Regions from separate parts of the Mesorhizobium sp. M0051 genome, predicted to be linked through region 4. Evidence: predicted binding sites of a transcription regulator. Region 4 holds the regulator's gene; each other region holds the start of a gene.

Region 1 (4,746 bases), on a different contig from region 4:
GCCTATTCCAGGTTCGACGGCTTCTACGAAGCCAATGGCCATTTTAACGCATTGGTCGGCTGCAACACGTGGACGGCGGCTGCCTTGCGCATCGCCGGCCTGCGCACCGGCTGGTGGAACCCGCTGCCCGTATCGCTTGGCCTGTCGATGCGGCTTTACAATTAGCGTGGGCATTCCGCGAATTGGCAAGCGTCGCGTTCCTTCACACCCCCCTCTGTCCTGCCGGACATCTCCGGCAGGACAGAGGGGGGTGCTGTCCCACCAACCGATTGTGCTTGTACGCTCAGCGTCGAATGATCTTCTGAGCCCGCCACCCATAGAGCCAGTCCAAATCCGCCGCGAGTTTTTCCGACGAGCGGATTTTCAGGAACACATTGCGCGCGATCGCCACTGGGCCCGCGGCATGCCAGGCAAGGCGGTTGATGGCGCCGCGGCGTGCGACCCTGGCGACGCGCGGCCGCCGCAGGTTCTCCCAGATTTGTAGGCTTTGTGCCGGATCGGCAGGGAAGTCGGCAATGATATCGGCAAGTGTCGCCGCATCCTCGATCGCCATGGCCGCGCCTTGCGCTGCGAACGGCGTCATCGCATGTGCGGCGTCGCCGATCAGCGCGATGCCGTCCGGCATTGTCCAGGGTCGCTTCTGGTCGACCGTATGAAGCGGCCAGGTCAGCCACGGGCCAGCCCCTTCCACCAGTCTTGCAAGGCCAGGCGCGGTGCCGCGCACTGCGCCGGCGAGGATGCCGGGATCGGCATGGCCGGACCAGCCTTCGGCAATGCGTTCGCCCTTGGTGAAGGCGACGAGATTGAAGGCGTCACCCCCGCTGACGGGATAGGCGACCATATGGAAGCCCCGGTGCAGGAAGGTGGTGACGCAGTCCGGAGCGCCGATCGCCGCGAACGCCTGCCCTGCGGCACTCAGCGCGGCAATGGTCGTGCGCCAGGCCAGTTCGCCGGAAAAGCGACTTCTTGGCGAGGCAGCCCCCTTTGCCGCGTCGACAAGCCCGCGCACCGAGGACCAAACGCCATCGGCGCCGACCAGCAGGAACCCCTCGGCCGCGATGGATTTGCCGTCGATCTCAACCGTCGCGGTGATGCCATGGGCTCCGGTGGCAAAACCGTGGAGGCGGGCCCCAGTGACGATCTTGATGTCGGCGATCTCGTCGGCACGCGCCATCAGTGCACTCTGCAGGTCGGCCCTGTGGGCGACGAGATAGGGCAGCTGCCAGCGCGTCTCGGCGACTTGCCCCAACGGCACGCGTGCCAGTTCGCGCAGCGTCGCTGCGTCCTTCAAGACCACGGCTTCCGGCCGCACCGCTGCCGGCAGCAGCCGGTCGAGCACTCCAAGCTGGCCCAGGATGCGCGTCGCGTTGGGAGAAAGCTGGAGGCCGGCGCCTACTGCTTCCAGGCGTTGAGCCTGTTCGAACACCTGCACGGAATAGCCGTGTTTGGCGAAAACAAGCGCTGCGGTCAGCCCGGCGACGCCCGCCCCGGCGATGAGAATTTGCCGGGAACGCATGTCGTTCATCGAGCTTGTCGCGAAAAGAATCAGGCAGCCTGGTCGATATAGATGCAGCCGGCCGGCAGCGTTTCCGTCGCCTTCAGCTTGGGCGAATAGCGGTACAGCGTCGAGCAATAGGGGCAGACTTTTTCATTGTCGTCGCCCATGTCGAGAAACACATGCGGGTGATCGAAAGGCGGGTTGGCGCCCGTGCACATGAATTCCTTGACGCCGATGTCGATAGCCGGGTAGCCCGCATCGTTCTGGAAGTGGGGAATGGAACCGCCTGCCATCGTCGTCTCCTTAACGCAGTCTCTTCTGCATCTGGATCATAACAGGCGTCTTTGCAAGTTCGATGAAATGAAACTGTCGCAAAAGCCTGTCAGAGGATAAGTTAAGCCGGTTAACGCATGACCCGGAAAACCGACTTCGGTTTTCGGAAGGGATCATGCGTTGCCCTGGAGTGGTAGAGCGTCCTTTGCGCGTCCTCGAGGACGCGCGGCGCCCTAGCCGGCAGACTGTGTGGAAGAGCGGAATATGAACGAACTGAAGCCGGTGCAGAGCGAATTCATCAACGTCGAGGCGGCAAGCCCGGAAGGCGGCAATCCGGATCGTTTCGTCAATCGCGAATTTTCCTGGCTGCAGTTCAACCGGCGCGTTCTCGAAGAATCGCTGAACCTCAATCATCCGCTGCTGGAGCGTGTCCGTTTCCTGTCGATCTCGGCCGCCAATCTCGACGAGTTCTTCATGGTGCGCGTCGCCGGCCTCGCCGGCCAGGTGCGCGAAGGCATCGTGCTGAAAAGTCCTGACGGGCGCACCCCCGAACAGCAGCTGGAACAGCTGCTGCGCGAGGTCGAGCGGCTGCAGGAAGACCAGCAGAAGAGCCTGTCTGCGCTCACGGTGCTGCTCAACAAGGAGGGCATCGAGACCATTACCCGCGACGCGCTCACCAAGGACGAGAAAATCTGGCTGGAAGACCATTTCCAGGAGCAGGTGTTTCCGGTGCTGACACCGCTGTCGATCGACCCGGCGCACCCGTTCCCGTTCATCCCCAATCTCGGCTTCTCGATGGCGCTGCAACTGCGTCATCGCAAGAACGGCGAAGAGATGAGCGCGCTGCTGCGCCTGCCGGTGGCGCTCAAGCGCTTCATCCGTCTGCCGGACCGCAAACGCCATGTCCGCTTCATCCCGCTGGAAGAAGCGGTCGGCCTGTATATCGGCAAGCTCTTCCCTGGCTATGAGGTCAAGGGCTCGGGCACGTTCCGCATCATCCGCGACAGCGATATCGAGGTCGAGGAGGAGTCCGAGGATCTAGTGCGCCTGTTCGAGACGGCGCTGAAGCGGCGCCGCCGCGGTTCGGTGATCCGGATCGAGTTCGACATACTGATGCCGGCGGAACTGCGCGATTTCGTCGCTGGCGAGCTTGGCGTCTCGTCGAGCCGCATCAGCGTGCTCACCGGTCCGCTGGCGCTCAGCCAGATTTCCGAAATCGTCGCCGTTCCCCGCGACGATCTCAAATTCACCCCCTACAATCCGCGCTTTCCCGAACGCATTCGCGAGCACGGCGGCGACTGTTTCGCCGCCATCCGCGAGAAGGACATCGTCGTCCACCATCCGTATGAATCCTTCGATGTGGTGGTGCAGTTCCTGCGTCAGGCGATGGCAGACCCGGAAGTGGTGGCGATCAAGCAGACGCTTTACCGCACCTCCAATGACAGCCCGATCGTGCGCGCGCTGGTCGACGCGGCCGAGGCCGGCAAATCGGTCACGGCGCTGGTCGAGCTCAAGGCGCGCTTCGACGAGGAAGCCAACATCCGCTGGGCGCGCGACCTGGAGCGTGCAGGCGTGCAGGTCGTGTTCGGGTTTCTCGAACTGAAGACACATGCGAAGATGTCGCTGGTGGTGCGGCGCGAGGACGGCAAGTTGCGCAACTATGTGCACCTCGGCACCGGCAACTACCATCCGGTCACCGCCCGCATTTACACCGACCTGTCCTTCTTCACCACCGATCCGACGATTGCCCGCGATGTCGCCCAGCTCTTCAATTTCATCACCGGTTATGCCGAGCCGACGGACGAAATGCGTCTGGCGATCTCGCCGTTCACGCTGAGAAGCCGCATCCTGAAGCACGTTGCCGATGAGATTGCCTATGCCGTGGAAGGCAAGCCGGCGCGCATCTGGATGAAGATGAATGCGCTCGTTGACCCGATCATCATCGACGCGCTCTATGATGCCAGCCGCGCCGGAGTCGAGATCGACCTTGTCGTGCGCGGCATCTGCTGCCTGCGGCCGCAGGTTCCGGGCCTTTCGGAGAACATTCGTGTAAAATCGATCGTCGGAAGGTTTCTCGAGCACAGCCGCATCTATTGCTTCGGCAACGGTCACGGCCTGCCGTCGGACGAGGCTGTCGTCTACATCTCGTCGGCGGACCTCATGCCGCGCAATCTCGACCGCCGCGTCGAAACCATGGTGCCGATCATCAACCCAACTGTGCATGAACAGATCCTTGGCCAGATCATGCTTGGCAACATCATGGACAATCAGCAAAGTTTCGACGTATTGGCTGATGGAACTTCCCGGCGCGTGGTGCTGGAGGAGGGCGAGGAACCGTTCAACGCGCAGGAATATTTCATGACCAATCCGAGCCTGTCGGGACGGGGTGACGCGCTGAAGTCGCACGCGCCCAAGCGCATCGCGCAATTCAAGCGCCGCAAGAAGAACGCCGCAGCGTCCGGCTGATGCTGTCTAATTCCCAAGGCCGGTTGCAGGACCGTCGACCGCTGTCCATCATCGACATCGGATCGAATTCGATCCGTCTCGTCGTCTATGAGGGGCTGTCGCGCTCGCCGACCATGCTGTTCAACGAAAAGATGCTCGCCGGTCTCGGCCGAGGCATCGTTTCGACCGGCAAGCTCGACCCCGAGGCGGTGACGCGCTCGATGGAAGAGTTCCGCCGCTTTCGTGCGCTCTCCGACCAGGCCGGCGCCGAACAGATGTATGTGCTGGCCACCGCTGCCGCCCGTGAGGCTATCAACGGTCCCGATTTCATCCACCGCGCCGAAGATGTGCTCAAGACCGAGATCCGTGTGATCAGCGGCCGTCAGGAAGCCTATTATTCGGCGCTTGGCGTCATTTCCGGCTTCCATCCGGCCGATGGCATCGCCGGCGATCTGGGTGGCGGCAGCCTCGAACTGGTCGATGTCAACGGCGAAGCGATCGGTGACGGCATAACGCTGCCGCTGGGCGGC
Region 2 (4,746 bases), on a different contig from region 4:
GCGCGTTTCGACGCATGCTCCCGAGAGGGCGGCATGGCCGCGCCCTGGAGCTTTGTTATGTTGGAAACCTATCGAGTGACTGAACATCACCCCAAACTCGGCGAATTCGGCTACGCCGGCGACGATCATGTCGTGCCCTTCGAAGTCGGCCCGCTCGACGTGCGCGGCCGCACCGTCCAACTCGGGCCGATGCTCGATGCCATCCTCAGCCGCCACGATTATCCCGAGCCGGTCGCCCGGCTGCTGGCGGAGGCGTGCGTGCTGACGGTGCTGCTCGGCACCTCGCTCAAATTCGAGGGCAAGTTCATCCTGCAGACCCGCACCGACGGGCCTGTCGACATGCTGGTCGCGGATTTTTCCACGCCCTCGGCGCTGCGCGCCTATGCACGTTTCGATGCCGACCGGCTGGAGGCGCTGGTCGCGGCGGGCGAAACGTCCCAGCAGACCCTGCTCGGCACGGGCGTGCTGGCGCTGACCATCGATCAGGGCGCCCACACGCAGCGCTATCAGGGTATCGTCCAACTCGACGGCGAGACGCTGGAAGATGCGGCGCGTACCTATTTCCGTCAGTCGGAGCAGATTCCGACCGATCTCAGGCTGTCGGTGGCCAAGCTCTTGACGCCCGGCCCGGGCGGCACCCGTGAGCAGTGGCGCGCCGGTGGCATCCTGGCGCAGTTCCTGCCACAGTCGCCCGAGCGCATGCGCGTGCCGGATCTGCCGGGCGGCGATGGCGATCCGCGCGAGGAGATCCACGATCCGGCCGACAATTCCTGGCAGGAGTTGCTGGCGCTGCTCGGCACCACCGAGCCGACTGAACTGATCGATCCGACCATCGGCGCCGAGCGGCTGCTCTACAGGCTGTTCCACGAGCATGGCGTGCGCGTTTTCGGCGGCGTTCCGGTCGCCGACCTGTGCTCGTGCTCCCGGGACAAGATCCGCGGCATCCTCGAGGGTTTTTCCGCCCAGGAGATCAAGGACAGCACCGAGGACGGCGGCATCCACGTCGCCTGCGAATTCTGCTCGAAGCAATATGACTTCGACCCGGCGGAGTTTGCGGCGCAGTAGAGTGTCCCTTCCTTCTCCCGTATAGCGACGGGAGAAGGACGCTAATTCACGGTCCGACGCGTCCCCGGCAGGTCGAGTGAAAATGCGGGGATGGCGATGTCGAACGTCTCGCCCCGCTTGTTGCGCATCGTGTAGTGCCCGACCATGATGCCGGACGGTGTCGAGAGCGGGCAACCGGACGTGTACTGGTAGCTGTCGCCGGGATTGAGTTCGGGCTGGTCGCCGACGACGCCGGGGCCGCGTACCTCTTCGACCCGCCCAGTGCCATCGGTGATGTGCCAATAGCGCGACAACAGCTGGACGGAATCGTCCGACTGATTGTCGATCGTTATCTGATAGCCCCAGACATAGCGGTTCTCGGACGGATCCGAGCGATCCTCCAGATAGAACGGCCTGACCTGCACTTCGATGTTGCGCGTGACGGCGCTGTACATAAGCGGCTCCAATACAATCCGGCAACTTTCGGCGCTCCGTGGTGGCCGGTCAACGGTGCGCGTCCTATCGTCGCGGTCTGCAGGGCAGGTGCCGGCAAAGAATGTCATTTAAGTGACACGTGACAATGATCAATGATGGTGTGCGCCAATCAATGCCGCGCGACTCGGGCGCTCTGTCGAACTGTTGAGATCAGTCGTCATGCCGGCTAGATTGTTCTGGCGGGCCGGTTTTTCTGGAGTTACCGGATCTCGATGGAACTCACTCTCGTAGTCGCCACGCTTTCAATTGCTCTCATCCTCTCAAATCTCGCCAGCATCGTGCTTGCGGCTTCGCGTCTGAAACGGCGCCGCGCTATGGCGCCGCCGGCCGGCAAGCCGCGGCCGGTGTCGATCGTCGTGCCGTCGCGTGGCGTTGAGCCGTTCACCCTCGAGACGTTGGAGCGCGCCTTCTCGCTCAACTGGCCGCGTTACGAGCTGATCTTCTGTGTTGCCCATGCCGACGATCCAGTGGTCAGGCTGATAAACAGGGCGATTGCCCGGTTTCCCAAGGTGCCGGCCCGGCTGCTGGTCGGCGACGACCGTATCAGCGCCAATCCGAAGCTCAACAATTGCGTCAAGGGCTGGGAAGCGGCGCGGCACGACTGGGTTGTCCTGGCCGATTCCAACGTGCTGATGCCGAGAGACTACGTCCAGCACCTGATGGCTGCATGGCGACCCAATACCGGCCTTGTCTGCTCGACGCCAATCGGCTCGCGACCGGCCGGCTTCTGGGCTGAAGTCGAATGCGCTTTCCTCAACACGCTGCAGGCGCGCTGGCAATATGCGGGCGAGGCGCTTGGGCTTGGCTTTGCCCAAGGCAAGAGCATGCTCTGGAACAAGCCGATTCTCGATGCCAATGGCGGCATTCGCGCGCTGGCCGCCGAGATCGCCGAGGACGCCGCAGCGACCAAGCTGGTCAATGGCCTCGGCCTGCGCGTCAATCTCGTCGCCGCGCCCTTCGAGCAGCCGCTCGGCCGGCGCACATTTGGCGAGATCTGGTCGCGCCAGGCCCGTTGGGCGCGCCTGCGCCGCGTCACCTTTCCGCTGTTCTTCACGCCTGAAATCCTGACCGGCGCAGTGGTGCCGCTGGTGCTGGCGCTGATCGCGGCGGCAAGCGGAGGCATCAGCCCCTGGGCAACCGCCATTGCCGTACTGGCAGCCTTCTACCTTCCCGAGTGCGTCCTGGCCCGGTCAAAGGGCTGGTGCCTGTCGCCACGCATGGTCGCGGCGATGGCCACGCGCGACCTGATCCTGCCTGCGATGTGGGCGCGCGGCTGGCTCGGCGGTGCCGTCGAGTGGCGCGGCAACGCGATGACCATCGGCACCAAGGCGGCCAAGCTGGAAGAGACGCCATCCGGCGCCTGAAAGCCAAAGGCTTGCTATTTGGCCTTTAGCGCCTGCGCGATATCCTCAAGCAGATCTTCGGTGTCTTCCAGGCCAACCGACAGTCTGAGCGTGCCCGGCCCGATGCCGAGTTCGGCGCGCGCCTCATCGCTCAGGTTCTTGTGAGTTGTCGTCGCCGGATGGGTGATCAGGCTCTTGGCATCGCCGAGATTGTTGGAGATCAGCACGATGTCGAGCGCGTTCTGCAAGGCGAAGGCCGCCTGCTTGCCGCCTTTGACATCCAGGCAGATCAGCGTCGAGCCGCCCGACATCTGCTTCTCTACGACATCAGCCTGCGGGTGGTCGGCGCGGCCGGGATAGATGACGCGGGCGATTTCCGGCCGCTCGGCCAGGAAATCCGCGATCTTGCCGGCGCTTTCCGTCTGCTGGCGCACGCGCAGCGGCAGCGTCTCCAGGCCCTTCAGCAGCGTCCAGGCGTTGAAGGGCGACAGGCTGGGCCCGGTGTGGCGGAAATAGTCATGCAGGTTCTCGTCGATCCACTTCTTGTCCGACAGGATGACGCCGCCGAGACAGCGCCCCTGGCCGTCAATGTGCTTGGTCGCCGAATAGACGACGATGTGGGCGCCGAGTTGCAAGGGCTTCTGTTGCAAGGGCGTGGCAAAGACATTGTCGACGATCAGCCTGGCGCCGATGGAATTGGCGAGCGAGGCAACCGCGGCGATATCGATCACCTCCAGCGTCGGGTTGGTCGGGCTTTCCAGAAAGAACAGCTTGGTGTTCGGCTTGACCGCCTTTTCCCAATTGGCGATGTCGGTGCCGTCGACCAGCGTCGCCTCGATGCCGTATCTTGGCGCCAGCGTCTCGACCACCCACCGGCAGGAGCCGAACAGTGCACGGGCCGCCACGATATGGTCGCCGGCCTTGGCGCTGCACAGAAGCGCTGCCGTTACCGCAGCCATACCGGAGGCAGTAGCGCGGGCGTCCTCGGCGCCCTCGAGCGCGCACATGCGCTTTTCGAACATGTCGACGGTCGGATTGGCGTAGCGCGAATAGATGAAGCCCGGCTCCTCACCCTTGAAACGGGCTTCGGCGGCCTGCGCCGTTTCGTAGACGTAGCCCTGGGTGAGGTAAATCGCTTCCGACGTTTCGCCGAAACCGGAACGCAGCGTTCCGCTGTGCACGAGTGCCGTCTGAGGCTTCCAGTTGCGCTTGTTGGTGCTCATCGCTCTTCTTCCAGACACAAAAAAACCGGCCGCGAAAGTCGCAACCGGTCCATACGGCCTTGCGGCCCGACGGTCCTTTAGCGACTTGTTTAACGTGGCTGCAAGCCGACCGGCCAAATCACCACGGGATAACGACCCTTTAGACCCGCGCCACGCTTGCGTCAATTGCCGGCTTGATTAAGAGGTTTGTACCAGCGGCGTTGCAGCGGAGTCAGCTTTGCGGCAAACAGGCATTCTTCCCGATCAGGACATTTCGGCGCTCTTCCAGTCCGGCGCGCTGAAGTCGGCGCGTGCGCTCGATGCCGACCAGATCCAGCCGGCCAGTCTTGATCTCCGGCTCGGCGACAAGGCCTGGCGGGTGCGTGCCTCCTTCCTGCCGGGTCCCAACCACAAGGTTTCGGAAAAGCTTGACCGGCTGAAGCTGCATGAGATCAATCTGACCGAGGGCGCGGTGCTGGAGACCGGCTGCGTCTATATCGTGCCCTTGCTCGAAAGCCTGGCATTGCCAGCCAAGATTTCGGCCTCTGCCAATCCCAAGAGCTCGACCGGGCGGCTCGACATCTTTACCCGCGTCATGACTGATCGCGGCCACGAGTTCGACAAGATCGCCGCCGGCTATCAAGGCCCGCTCTTTCTGGAGG
Region 3 (4,746 bases), on a different contig from region 4:
GATTTCAGTGGGGAGAACCAGCTGCCGGTGCAGTTTGGCGTCGCTGTCGAAGAGATCACCTTCAAGGGCGATCATTGGGCGTTGCGGACCAGCGCCGGACTGCGCCTTGCGCGCAATGTCGTCATTGCCACTGGCCGCGACAGGTTGCCATTCATTCCCGAATGGAAAGGCATGAAGGATTTCGCCGGCCGCATCATCCATTCGGCGGATTTCGGCGACGCGCAGGGCTATGCGAGCCAAAAAGTGCTGGTCGTAGGCGCCGGCAATTCGGGTTTCGACGCGCTCAATCATCTGGCCGGCATAGCCACGGCAGCCATCTGGCTGTCGGCCCGCAACGGCCCCGCTTTGCTGCCCAAGCGGATCAGCAAGATCGCCGTGCATAGGCTTTCGCCGCTCATGGCGCGCTTGCCGTTGCGGATCGCCGATGCGGTGATGGCAGCAACGCAGCGCCTGGTCTTCGGCGACCTGACCAAATTCGGCCTTCCGCCAGCGCCCTCGGGCGGCGCCAGCCGGTTGACCTCGGACTACACAGCGATCGCCGCCGACGACGGCGCCGTCAGCGCCATCAAATCGGGCAAGATCACCGTGGTGCCGGCCATACGGGAATTCACCCGCGACGGCGTGATATTGGCCAATGGCAGCCTGGTCTATCCCGACATCGTCATTGCCGCGACGGGCTATCGCACCGGGCTGGAGCCCATGGTCGGCAAGCTCGGCGTGCTCGACGGCAAGGGCGTTCCGCTCTTCAATGGCGGCCAATCCGATCCGAAATTCCCCGGCCTGTGGTTCACCGGCATGCGGCCAAGCATTCGCGGCTGTTTCGCCAATGCCGGCATCCTGGCCAAGGCGATCGCCAAACGGATTGCAGGTGCCGCTGGCGCCTCATCCGGTGCCTCACGCTGATTTCGGTTCGAGCCGCCGGGACTCGACGACCTCAATCATCAAGTCCTCCTCGACCATTCCGGCATTGTGCATGGAAACAAAGACCTAAAGCGCGTCGCATGGATCCATTTCGACGCGACGCGCTTTAATATCAGACCGCGATCTTGCCGCCGCCCTGTCTGGTGATCGCGACCACCGCCGGCCGCACTGGCATGTCGGGCTTGAAGTCGGGCCAGCGCGTCGACAGGTCCTCGTAATAGGACGGGCGGCCGAACGGCTCCCAGTCCTCGCCGCCGTCGCCCGGATGCTGGACGGCGACAAAGGCAGTCTGGTCGTCGGGCGCGAACAGCGGGCCGCACATTTCGGCGCCGATCGGCACGCGGAAGAACAGTTTCGAGGTCGCCCGCGCCAAGCCTTCGGTGTCGACCGCCCACAGGCCGTCGGTGCGGCCGGTGGCTTTCGGGCCCTGGCCGTCGGTGGCCACCCATAGGCGCCCAGCCGAATCGACCGCGCAATTGTCGGGCATGCCGAACCAGCCATTGGCCGTCGTTGCCGTCGAGAAGGTGGCGCCGACATCGGCCACCGAGGGATCGCCGCATTTCAAAAGCACTTCCCACTTGCCCTTGGTGGCAGTGAAATCGCCGCCATCCTCCGATATCTCGATGATGTGGCCGAAGGTGTTTTCGGCGCGCGGGTTGGCGGCATCGACCTGGTCGGCCTTGCGCTTCGAATTGTTGGTCAGCATGACATAGACCTTTCCGTTGACACCATTGGGCTGGATGTCTTCGGGGCGGTCCATCTTGGTGGCGCCGAGCAGGTCGGCGGCGCGCCGTGTCTCGATCAGCACGTCGGCCTGGCTGGCAAAGCCGTTTTCGGTCGTCAGCGGCGCCTGGCCGAAGACGATCGGCAGCCATTCGACCGAACCGTCCTCGGCGAACTTGGCGACATGCAGCGTGCCGTCGTCGAGCAGATCCTTGTTGGCGGCATGGTCGTTCGGATCGAACGTACCCTTGGTGACGAATTTGTAGACATAGTCGAAGCGCTCGTCGTCGCCGAGATAGAAGACGACGCGGCCATCTTTGGCGACGATCGATTCGGCGCCCTCGTGCTTGAAGCGGCCCATGGCGGTGCGCTTCCTCGGCGTCGAGGTCGGGTCGTTGACATCGACCTCGACGATCCAGCCGAAGCGATTGGCCTCGTTGGGCTCCTTGGCAAGGTCGAAACGGTCGTAATGTGCGGCCCACTCATAGGCGCCTTCGGGAATGCCCAGGCGTTTGTAGTTGGCGGCCTCCTTGTGGCCCTCCGGCAGGTCGCCGGAGAAATAGCCGTGGATGTTCTCCTCGGCCATCACATAGGTGCCCCAGGGGGTGACACCGCCGGCGCAGTTGTTGAACGTGCCGAACACCTTGGTGCCGGACGGGTCGGCATTGGTCTTGACGCGGTCGTGGCCGGCGACCGGACCGGACAGCGCCATTTCGGTGTTGGAGGTGATGCGGCGGTTGAGCTTGCCGTCGCGCACCACCTGCCATTTGCCCGAGACCTTGCGGATCTCGACGATGGTGCCGCCGTGGGCTGCCATCTCGACATCGACCTGCTCCTTAGAGAGCGGTGCGACCTCGGCCGACTTCTTGCCGTCCTTGTCGACGATCCTGACGATGCCCGGGAACATCAGATGCGGGTTGGTGTATTCGTGGTTGACGACCAGCAGGCCGTGTTCGGCCGAACCGTCGATCGGGAGATAGCCGACATAGTCGTTGTTGTAGCCGAATTGTTTCGCCTGCGCCTGCGCCGACTGTTTCGTCGGGTCGAACTCCGGTGAATCGGCAAACAGCGGATCGCCCCAGCGTAACAGCACATCGGCGTCGTAGCCGGGTGCAACATGGTGCTTGTCGTCGATGCCGGCCTCCAACTCGTCGAACGCGAAGGCGGAGCCTTCTGCGGCCCGGGCCTCGTCCGCACTGACCAGCGCCAGCGGACTAACGGTTGCGGCGATGGCCGAGACGGCCAGTGAACCTTTGAGGAAGCCACGGCGCGAGAACCGCGCGGCGATGATCTCGCCCATGGTGCGGTTGTCCGTAGGGTTGGTTGCGGGGCCGTCGTTTTCCTCGAGCAGGCTGGTGCGGAATCGGGCGTCGGGGGAGCGTTTTTCGGTCATTTGGGACTTGCCTCTGGCTTTGGGCGATGGCTGGAGCGTGTTGCCTGTTTAACCCCTTATAGCCGGTCGATCACATTTTCGTGACATCTCCAGTCGCTTTCACCGGATTTCACGACCCGCCAGCCGACCCTTTTCGCAACCGAGCGACGCGAGGGACCAAAGTCCTGCTCAGGCCGAGCAAAGGTCCCTGTCGGCGCGGCATTGGTCGTGGGCCCCCTATGCCAAGGCCACTATGCCGGCAATAGTCGGCCGCTTGCCAAAGCCGGCATCGGCCTGATGTATAGGAGGATCCGTGATGCGCGGATCGACCCCCGCCCGCTTTCGTTGGCTGGCTCTGAGAGCAACATCGGCATTGGCGCTGGCTGTCGCCCCCTATCAACTCGCCTTCAACGGCTCCGCGCCCGGCCTCATTGCCGCAGCCGCACACGCCAAGGATAGCGGACATGATGGTGGCGCTGGTGGAAGCGGCGGAAGCGGCGGCAGCGGAAACAGCGGCAATTCCGGGTCTGGTGGCGGCGACGACGGCGCCAGCAACGATCATAGCGCCACCGACAATTCCGGATCCGGAAAAAGCCAAAACGATGGCGGAGCCGGCCATCATGTCAACGCGGCCACTGGCGACAAGGTTGACGTGGATCGCAACAAGATCGAGGTACAGCATCCCGATGGCACCACCGAAGAGATCGCGAACGGCCGTTTCGAGATGAAGGATGCGCTCGGCCGAACGATCGTCGAACGTGCAGCGACGGCGCGCGATTACAGTCGTCTTCAGGCTTTGTGAGGCAGGCCACCCAGGCAACGGCCTGCTTCGCAGTCACCTCCGCCGCCCCCGGCGGAGGTGACTTGATGTTCGGCGTTTGCCGTCGTCAGGCATCATGGAAACCCAGTATCCCGCTCGACGATGGCGATCGCGGCGCCGTTCATACAAAGCTAATATAGCATGCGATTAGGACTTTAGTCCAATCTTGCGCTTGCAAAGGTCCTGGGTGACAACGGCAACGGTCGGCGGTCGCTTCCGGGCACCGCGTCTTTCGGCGATGTTGGTTGCAACTGCAACGTTGAGGGTGGGCGCGCCGGGCTCAATCGACGGAGATCAGGATGCACAGATCGCTCACAACGCCTTGTTGCCGGCTTGCGCTTAGATCCGCGGCTGCGCTGGCGTTGACCATCGCTCCCTATCAAATTGCCTTCCACGGCTCCGTACCCGCGATTTACGGCGCCAGCGCACAGGCCGGCAAGGGTGGCGGCAACGGCGGCGGCGGTGGAAACGGCGGTGGCGGAAATGGCGGCGGCGGCAATAGCGGTAGCAGTGGCGGCAACAGCAGCAGCAGCAGCGGGAATGGCAACAGTGGCAATGCCGGCAAGTCGGGTGCCAACAAGGGTAAGAACGGCAACAGCGCGAGCCATGTCAATGCAACGACCGGCGACGAGGTCGACGTGACAGGCAACAAGATCACGATCCGGCATCCCGACGGCATAACGGAAAAGCTCGAGAACGGTCGTTTCAGGATGGAGGATGCGCTCGGTCGCACGATCATCGACCGCCGGGCCACACCAGCCGACGTCGGCCGTCTCAAGGCCTTGTGAAGCCGACCAACAGGCAACGGCCGGCCTCACACGTCACCTCCGTCGCCCCCGGCGGAGGTGACCTCGTTTGGGGGTTTAAGACTGGTTGCGGTCGCGCAGCTCACGCATCATCAAAGCCGCTT
Region 4 (4,746 bases):
TGGCCGGCATCCCCTCGATCATTTACGGCATCTGGGGCCTGTTCGTGCTGGCGCCGTTCCTGCAGACGACCGTGCAGCCCTTCATCATCGGCGTGTTCCACGGCATTCCCGGCCTTGGCAGCCTGTTTGCCGGTCCGCCCTATGGCATCGGCCTGCTGACCTCGTCGCTGATCCTCGCCATCATGGTGCTGCCCTTCATCACCTCGATCACCAAGGACGTCTTCGACACGGTACCGCCGGTGCTAAAGGAATCGGCCTACGGCATCGGCTGCACGACCTGGGAAGTGACCCGCCGCGTCGTCATTCCCTACACGAGGATCGGCATCATGGGCGGCGTCATGCTCGGCCTTGGCCGCGCGCTGGGCGAAACCATGGCGGTCACCTTCGTCATCGGAAACGCGCACCGCATCTCAACCTCGCTGTTCGCGCCGGCAACGACGATCTCCGCGACCATCGCCAATGAGTTCACCGAAGCCGTCGGCGACCTCTACACCTCTTCGCTGGTGGCGCTCGGCCTGATCCTGTTCGTCATCACCTTCCTGATCCTTGCCATCGCCCGCTACATGCTGATGCGCATCGACGCCCGCACCGGAGCCTGACCGATGTCGACAGCCACATCGCTTCACCAGAGCCGCAAGAGGAAGAATGCCGTGATGATGACGCTGTGTGTCACCGCGGCGGGCATCGGACTTGCCTGGCTGGCGCTCATCCTCGGCGCGCTGGTCTACAAGGGCGCGGCCGGCCTGTCCCTTGACGTCTTCACGCAGATGACGCCGCCTCCCGGCGACGCCGGCGGCCTGCTCAACGCCATCTATGGCAGCGTGGTCATGACGATCATCGCCGTCATCGTCGGCACGCCGATCGGAGTGCTGGCCGGCACCTACATGGCCGAATACGGTCGCTTTTCCAGGCTGACCACCGTGGTGCGCTTCATCAACGACATCCTGCTGTCGGCGCCGTCGATCATCATCGGCCTGTTCGTCTACGAACTTATGGTGCGGCCGATGGGGCATTTCTCGGCAATCGCCGGTGCTGTCGCGCTCACCATCCTCGTCATTCCGGTGGTGGTACGCACCACCGAAGACATGCTCAATTTGGTGCCGAACGCCTTGCGCGAAGCCGGCACCGCGATCGGCGCACCGCGCTGGGTGGTCATCAAGTCGGTCGCCTACCGCGCCGCGCTATCGGGCATTGTCACCGGCATATTGCTGTCGATCGCCCGTATCTCCGGCGAGACGGCACCACTGCTCTTCACGGCGCTCAACAACCAGTTCTGGTCGAGCAATCTCAACGCGCCGATGGCCAGCCTGCCTGTCACCATCTTCCAGTTCGCTCTCAGCCCCTACGAGGAATGGCAGCAACTGGCATGGACCGGCGCACTCATCATCACATTGACGGTTCTTGCGCTCAGCATCGTTGCGCGCAGCCTGACCGGACGCAGAGAGGACAAATGAGCCAGATGTTGTCTCCAGACATGACGATCGCCGCCGAGGCCACCGCCAAGGCCAAGATCGAGGTCAAGAACCTCAACTTCTACTACGGCCAATCGAAGGCGCTGAAGGACATTACGCTGTCCTTGCCGGAGCGCAGCGTCACCGCCTTCATCGGGCCTTCGGGCTGCGGGAAGTCGACGCTGCTGCGCGTCTTCAACCGCATCTACGAGCTCTATCCCAAGCAGACGGCCGAAGGTCAGGTGCTGCTCGACGGCCAGAACGTTCTCGACCGCTCGCAGGACCTCAACCTGCTGCGCACCAAGATCGGCATGGTGTTCCAGAAGCCGACGCCATTTCCGATGTCGATCTATGAAAACATCGCGTTCGGCATCAGGCTCTACGAGAAGCTGAACAAGTCGGAGATGGACGGCCGCGTCGAGCAGGCGCTGAAGCGCGCGGCACTCTGGACCGAGGTCAAGGACAAGCTTGACGCCAGCGGCCTCAGCCTCTCCGGCGGTCAGCAGCAGCGGCTCTGCATCGCCCGCACCGTAGCGGTGAAGCCGGAAGTCATCCTGCTCGACGAGCCCGCTTCGGCGCTCGACCCGCTGTCGACCGCCAAGATCGAGGAGCTCATCGACGAGTTGCAAGCCGATTACACGATCGTCATCGTCACCCACAACATGCAGCAGGCGGCGCGCGTATCGAAGCAGACGGCCTTCATGTATCTGGGCGAGCTGGTCGAGTTCGACCGCACGGAGAGGATATTCACGTCGCCCCGCGAGAAGCGCACGCAGGACTACATCACCGGCCGCTTCGGCTGAGCTCAGGCATACGAGGAACAGGATCATGAGCGAACATACAGTCGCTTCTTTCGACGAGGATCTCGGTCAGATCAGCAAGCTCATCAGCGACATGGGCGATCTCGCCAGCTCGATGGTCGGCGGTGCGACCAAGGCGCTCTTGAATTCCGACAACGCCTTGGCACAGCGCGTCGTCTCCGATGATGCGATCATGGACGCGCGCCAGCGCGAGCTCGACGACCGCGCAATCACGCTGATCGCCAAGCGGCAGCCGATGGCCGATGATCTGCGCCATGTCGTCGGTTCTATCCGCATGGCCGGCGATCTCGAACGCATCGGCGACCTTGCCAAGAACATCGCCAAGCGTGTCGGCACTGTCGGCCTCAGCGTCACGCCGCGCGACCTTTCGCACTCGATCGATGGAATGGCACAACTGGTGCTGATCCAGGTGCAGGGCGTCATCGAGGAATATGCGGCGCGTGACGCCGCCGCGCTGGCGAAACTGCGTGCCGACGACGAACGCATCGACGTCAAATACACCTCCGTGTTCCGCGAGCTTCTCACCTATATGATGGAAGACCCGCGCAACATCACCGCGTGCACGCATCTTTTGTTCTGCGCCAAGAACCTCGAGCGCATCGGCGACCATGTCACCAACATCGCGGAAAATGCCTATTATGTTTTGACCGGCACGCAGCTGCCGGCCAATCGTCCGAAACAGGACGAGACGACAATGTCCGCGCCCGCGGCATGACGACAGGGGTAACCAGCCGATGATCGCGCCACGCATCATGGTGGTGGAGGACGAGGAGCCGCTAGGCGTGCTGCTCCGTTACAATCTGGAGTCCGAGGGCTATCAGGTCGAGGTCGTGACGCGCGGCGACGAGGCCGAGATCCGGCTGCAGGAGAACGTGCCTGACCTTCTGGTGCTCGACTGGATGGTACCGGCGGTCTCCGGCATCGAACTCTGCCGGCGCCTGCGAATGCGTCCCGAGACCGAGCGGCTGCCGATCATCATGCTGACCGCGCGCGGCGAGGAGAGCGATCGCGTGCGGGGCCTCTCGACCGGCGCCGACGATTATCTGGTAAAGCCGTTTTCGACACCGGAGTTCATGGCCAGGGTCAAGGCGCTGCTGCGCCGTGCCAAGCCGGAACTGCTGTCCAGCGTGCTGAAGGTCGGCGACATCGTGCTCGATCGAGAATCGCACCGGGTCTATCGCAAGAAGAGCGAGATCCGGCTCGGGCCGACCGAATTCCGCCTGCTCGAATTCATGATGCGCCATCCCGGCCGCGTGTTCTCGCGCAGCCAGCTGCTCGACAACGTCTGGGGCGAAACGATCTACATCGACGAACGCACGGTAGACGTGCATGTCGGGCGGCTGCGCAAAGCCGTCAACAACGGCCGCATGCCCGACGTCATCCGCACCATTCGGGGCGCAGGCTACGCGATCAGGGAAGACTAGCCGATAGATCGGAACCAAGGTTCAAATTCGATCAGCAGGTCGTCGCCAATGGCCACGCGATGGCAGACATTCAAGCAGGCGGCATCGAAGTCTAAACTGCCCTTCGCGGTCGCGGGCTCGCGCGTACCTTGACTGGCTGGCGATTGCCTTCCGATCTCCCAATTCGCTTTTCTGCCAGGCTGGCCGCAGGAAGCACGGCCCGTGACACTTTAGTTGGTCACATTGCTATCTTGCCCGCAGACCTCCGATCAAAGTCGCGCGCCTCAAGAAACAATTTGAACTAATATGGCTATGTGCCCGCTAGAGGATGTGGTTTCGCATAAATTCGCAATTTTATTAAAAATTGCATCCGACTAAGAGCGAGTTTCCCTCTTCTTTATTGATTGTATGTGCTCCGAATAGTCAATACGATCTTGGATCTGATGATGATTCCGCGGGAACGATCTCGTTCGTTGCAACGTTGCTTTGAAAGCGGTCGCCGGACGCTGCGCCGAATGATTTGACCAGGTCGGACACTAAAGAGGAAGGATTTCTGATGAGCACGGTCTTAAACGCCAAAGGTATTCCTCTTCCCTACACCGGCGCGTCCAGTCATTGGTTCTCGGCAACCGGAGCCGGGGCCGAACTGCATGGCACTTCAGGCAACGACTCCTTCTGGGGAGACACCGGCGTCTATGTCACGATGTACGGTGGCGCCGGCGATGACTACTATCACCTCTATTCCACCAACAATAAGGCGGTCGAAGATCCCGGGGCCGGGATCGACACGATCGACACCTGGATGAGCTACAAGCTCCCCGACAATTTCGAGAACCTGGTCGTTACCGGCGCCAATCGATATGCGTTCGGAAATGCGTTGGACAACATCATCAAGGGCGGGTCGGGTCATCAGACGCTGGATGGCGGCAAGGGAAATGATGTCCTGATCGGCGGTGACGGCGCCGACACTTTCGCCATCTCCAAAGGAAATGGGAGCGATCTTATCTTCGATTTCGGTGCGACCGATGTGGTGCGCCTTAACGGCTATGACTTCACTTCGTTCGACGCCGT

The links. The regulator PhoB, encoded in region 4, activates phosphate uptake and scavenging genes when phosphate is short. The targets are predictions, from matches to a motif close to TGTCATNNANCTGTCAT.
Region 1: the regulator PhoB is predicted to act here: its motif matches at 1,855-1,871, upstream of NKJ90_RS32115 (RNA degradosome polyphosphate kinase).
Region 2: the regulator PhoB is predicted to act here: its motif matches at 1,602-1,618, upstream of NKJ90_RS08545 (ceramide glucosyltransferase).
Region 3: the regulator PhoB is predicted to act here: its motif matches at 3,107-3,123, upstream of NKJ90_RS11310 (PhoX family protein).

What each region holds. Positions count from the first base shown of each region.
Region 1 is NZ_JAMYUT010000056.1:1,279-6,024, reverse strand. Features, by position in the region: gene NKJ90_RS32130 (TIGR02117 family protein) at 1-165, shown strand, start outside; gene NKJ90_RS32125 (FAD-dependent monooxygenase) at 284-1,525, opposite strand; gene NKJ90_RS32120 (zinc-finger domain-containing protein) at 1,546-1,791, opposite strand; gene NKJ90_RS32115 (RNA degradosome polyphosphate kinase) at 2,036-4,237, shown strand; gene ppx (exopolyphosphatase) at 4,237-4,746, shown strand, end outside.
Region 2 is NZ_JAMYUT010000006.1:113,925-118,670, reverse strand. Features, by position in the region: gene NKJ90_RS08555 (Hsp33 family molecular chaperone) at 34-1,065, shown strand; gene apaG (Co2+/Mg2+ efflux facilitator ApaG/CorD) at 1,107-1,499, opposite strand; gene NKJ90_RS08545 (ceramide glucosyltransferase) at 1,752-2,903, shown strand; gene NKJ90_RS08540 (O-succinylhomoserine sulfhydrylase) at 2,918-4,105, opposite strand; SAM riboswitch at 4,163-4,240, opposite strand; gene NKJ90_RS08535 (2'-deoxycytidine 5'-triphosphate deaminase) at 4,323-4,746, shown strand, end outside.
Region 3 is NZ_JAMYUT010000009.1:6,357-11,102, forward strand. Features, by position in the region: gene NKJ90_RS11305 (flavin-containing monooxygenase) at 1-903, shown strand, start outside; gene NKJ90_RS11310 (PhoX family protein) at 1,034-3,037, opposite strand; gene NKJ90_RS11315 (hypothetical protein) at 3,333-3,818, shown strand; gene NKJ90_RS11320 (hypothetical protein) at 4,136-4,624, shown strand; gene NKJ90_RS11325 (LuxR C-terminal-related transcriptional regulator) at 4,700-4,746, opposite strand, start outside.
Region 4 is NZ_JAMYUT010000017.1:67,995-72,740, forward strand. Features, by position in the region: gene pstC (phosphate ABC transporter permease subunit PstC) at 1-599, shown strand, start outside; gene pstA (phosphate ABC transporter permease PstA) at 603-1,454, shown strand; gene pstB (phosphate ABC transporter ATP-binding protein PstB) at 1,451-2,254, shown strand; gene phoU (phosphate signaling complex protein PhoU) at 2,280-2,987, shown strand; gene phoB (phosphate regulon transcriptional regulator PhoB) at 3,007-3,696, shown strand; gene eglC (endo-1,3-1,4-beta-glycanase EglC) at 4,232-4,746, shown strand, end outside.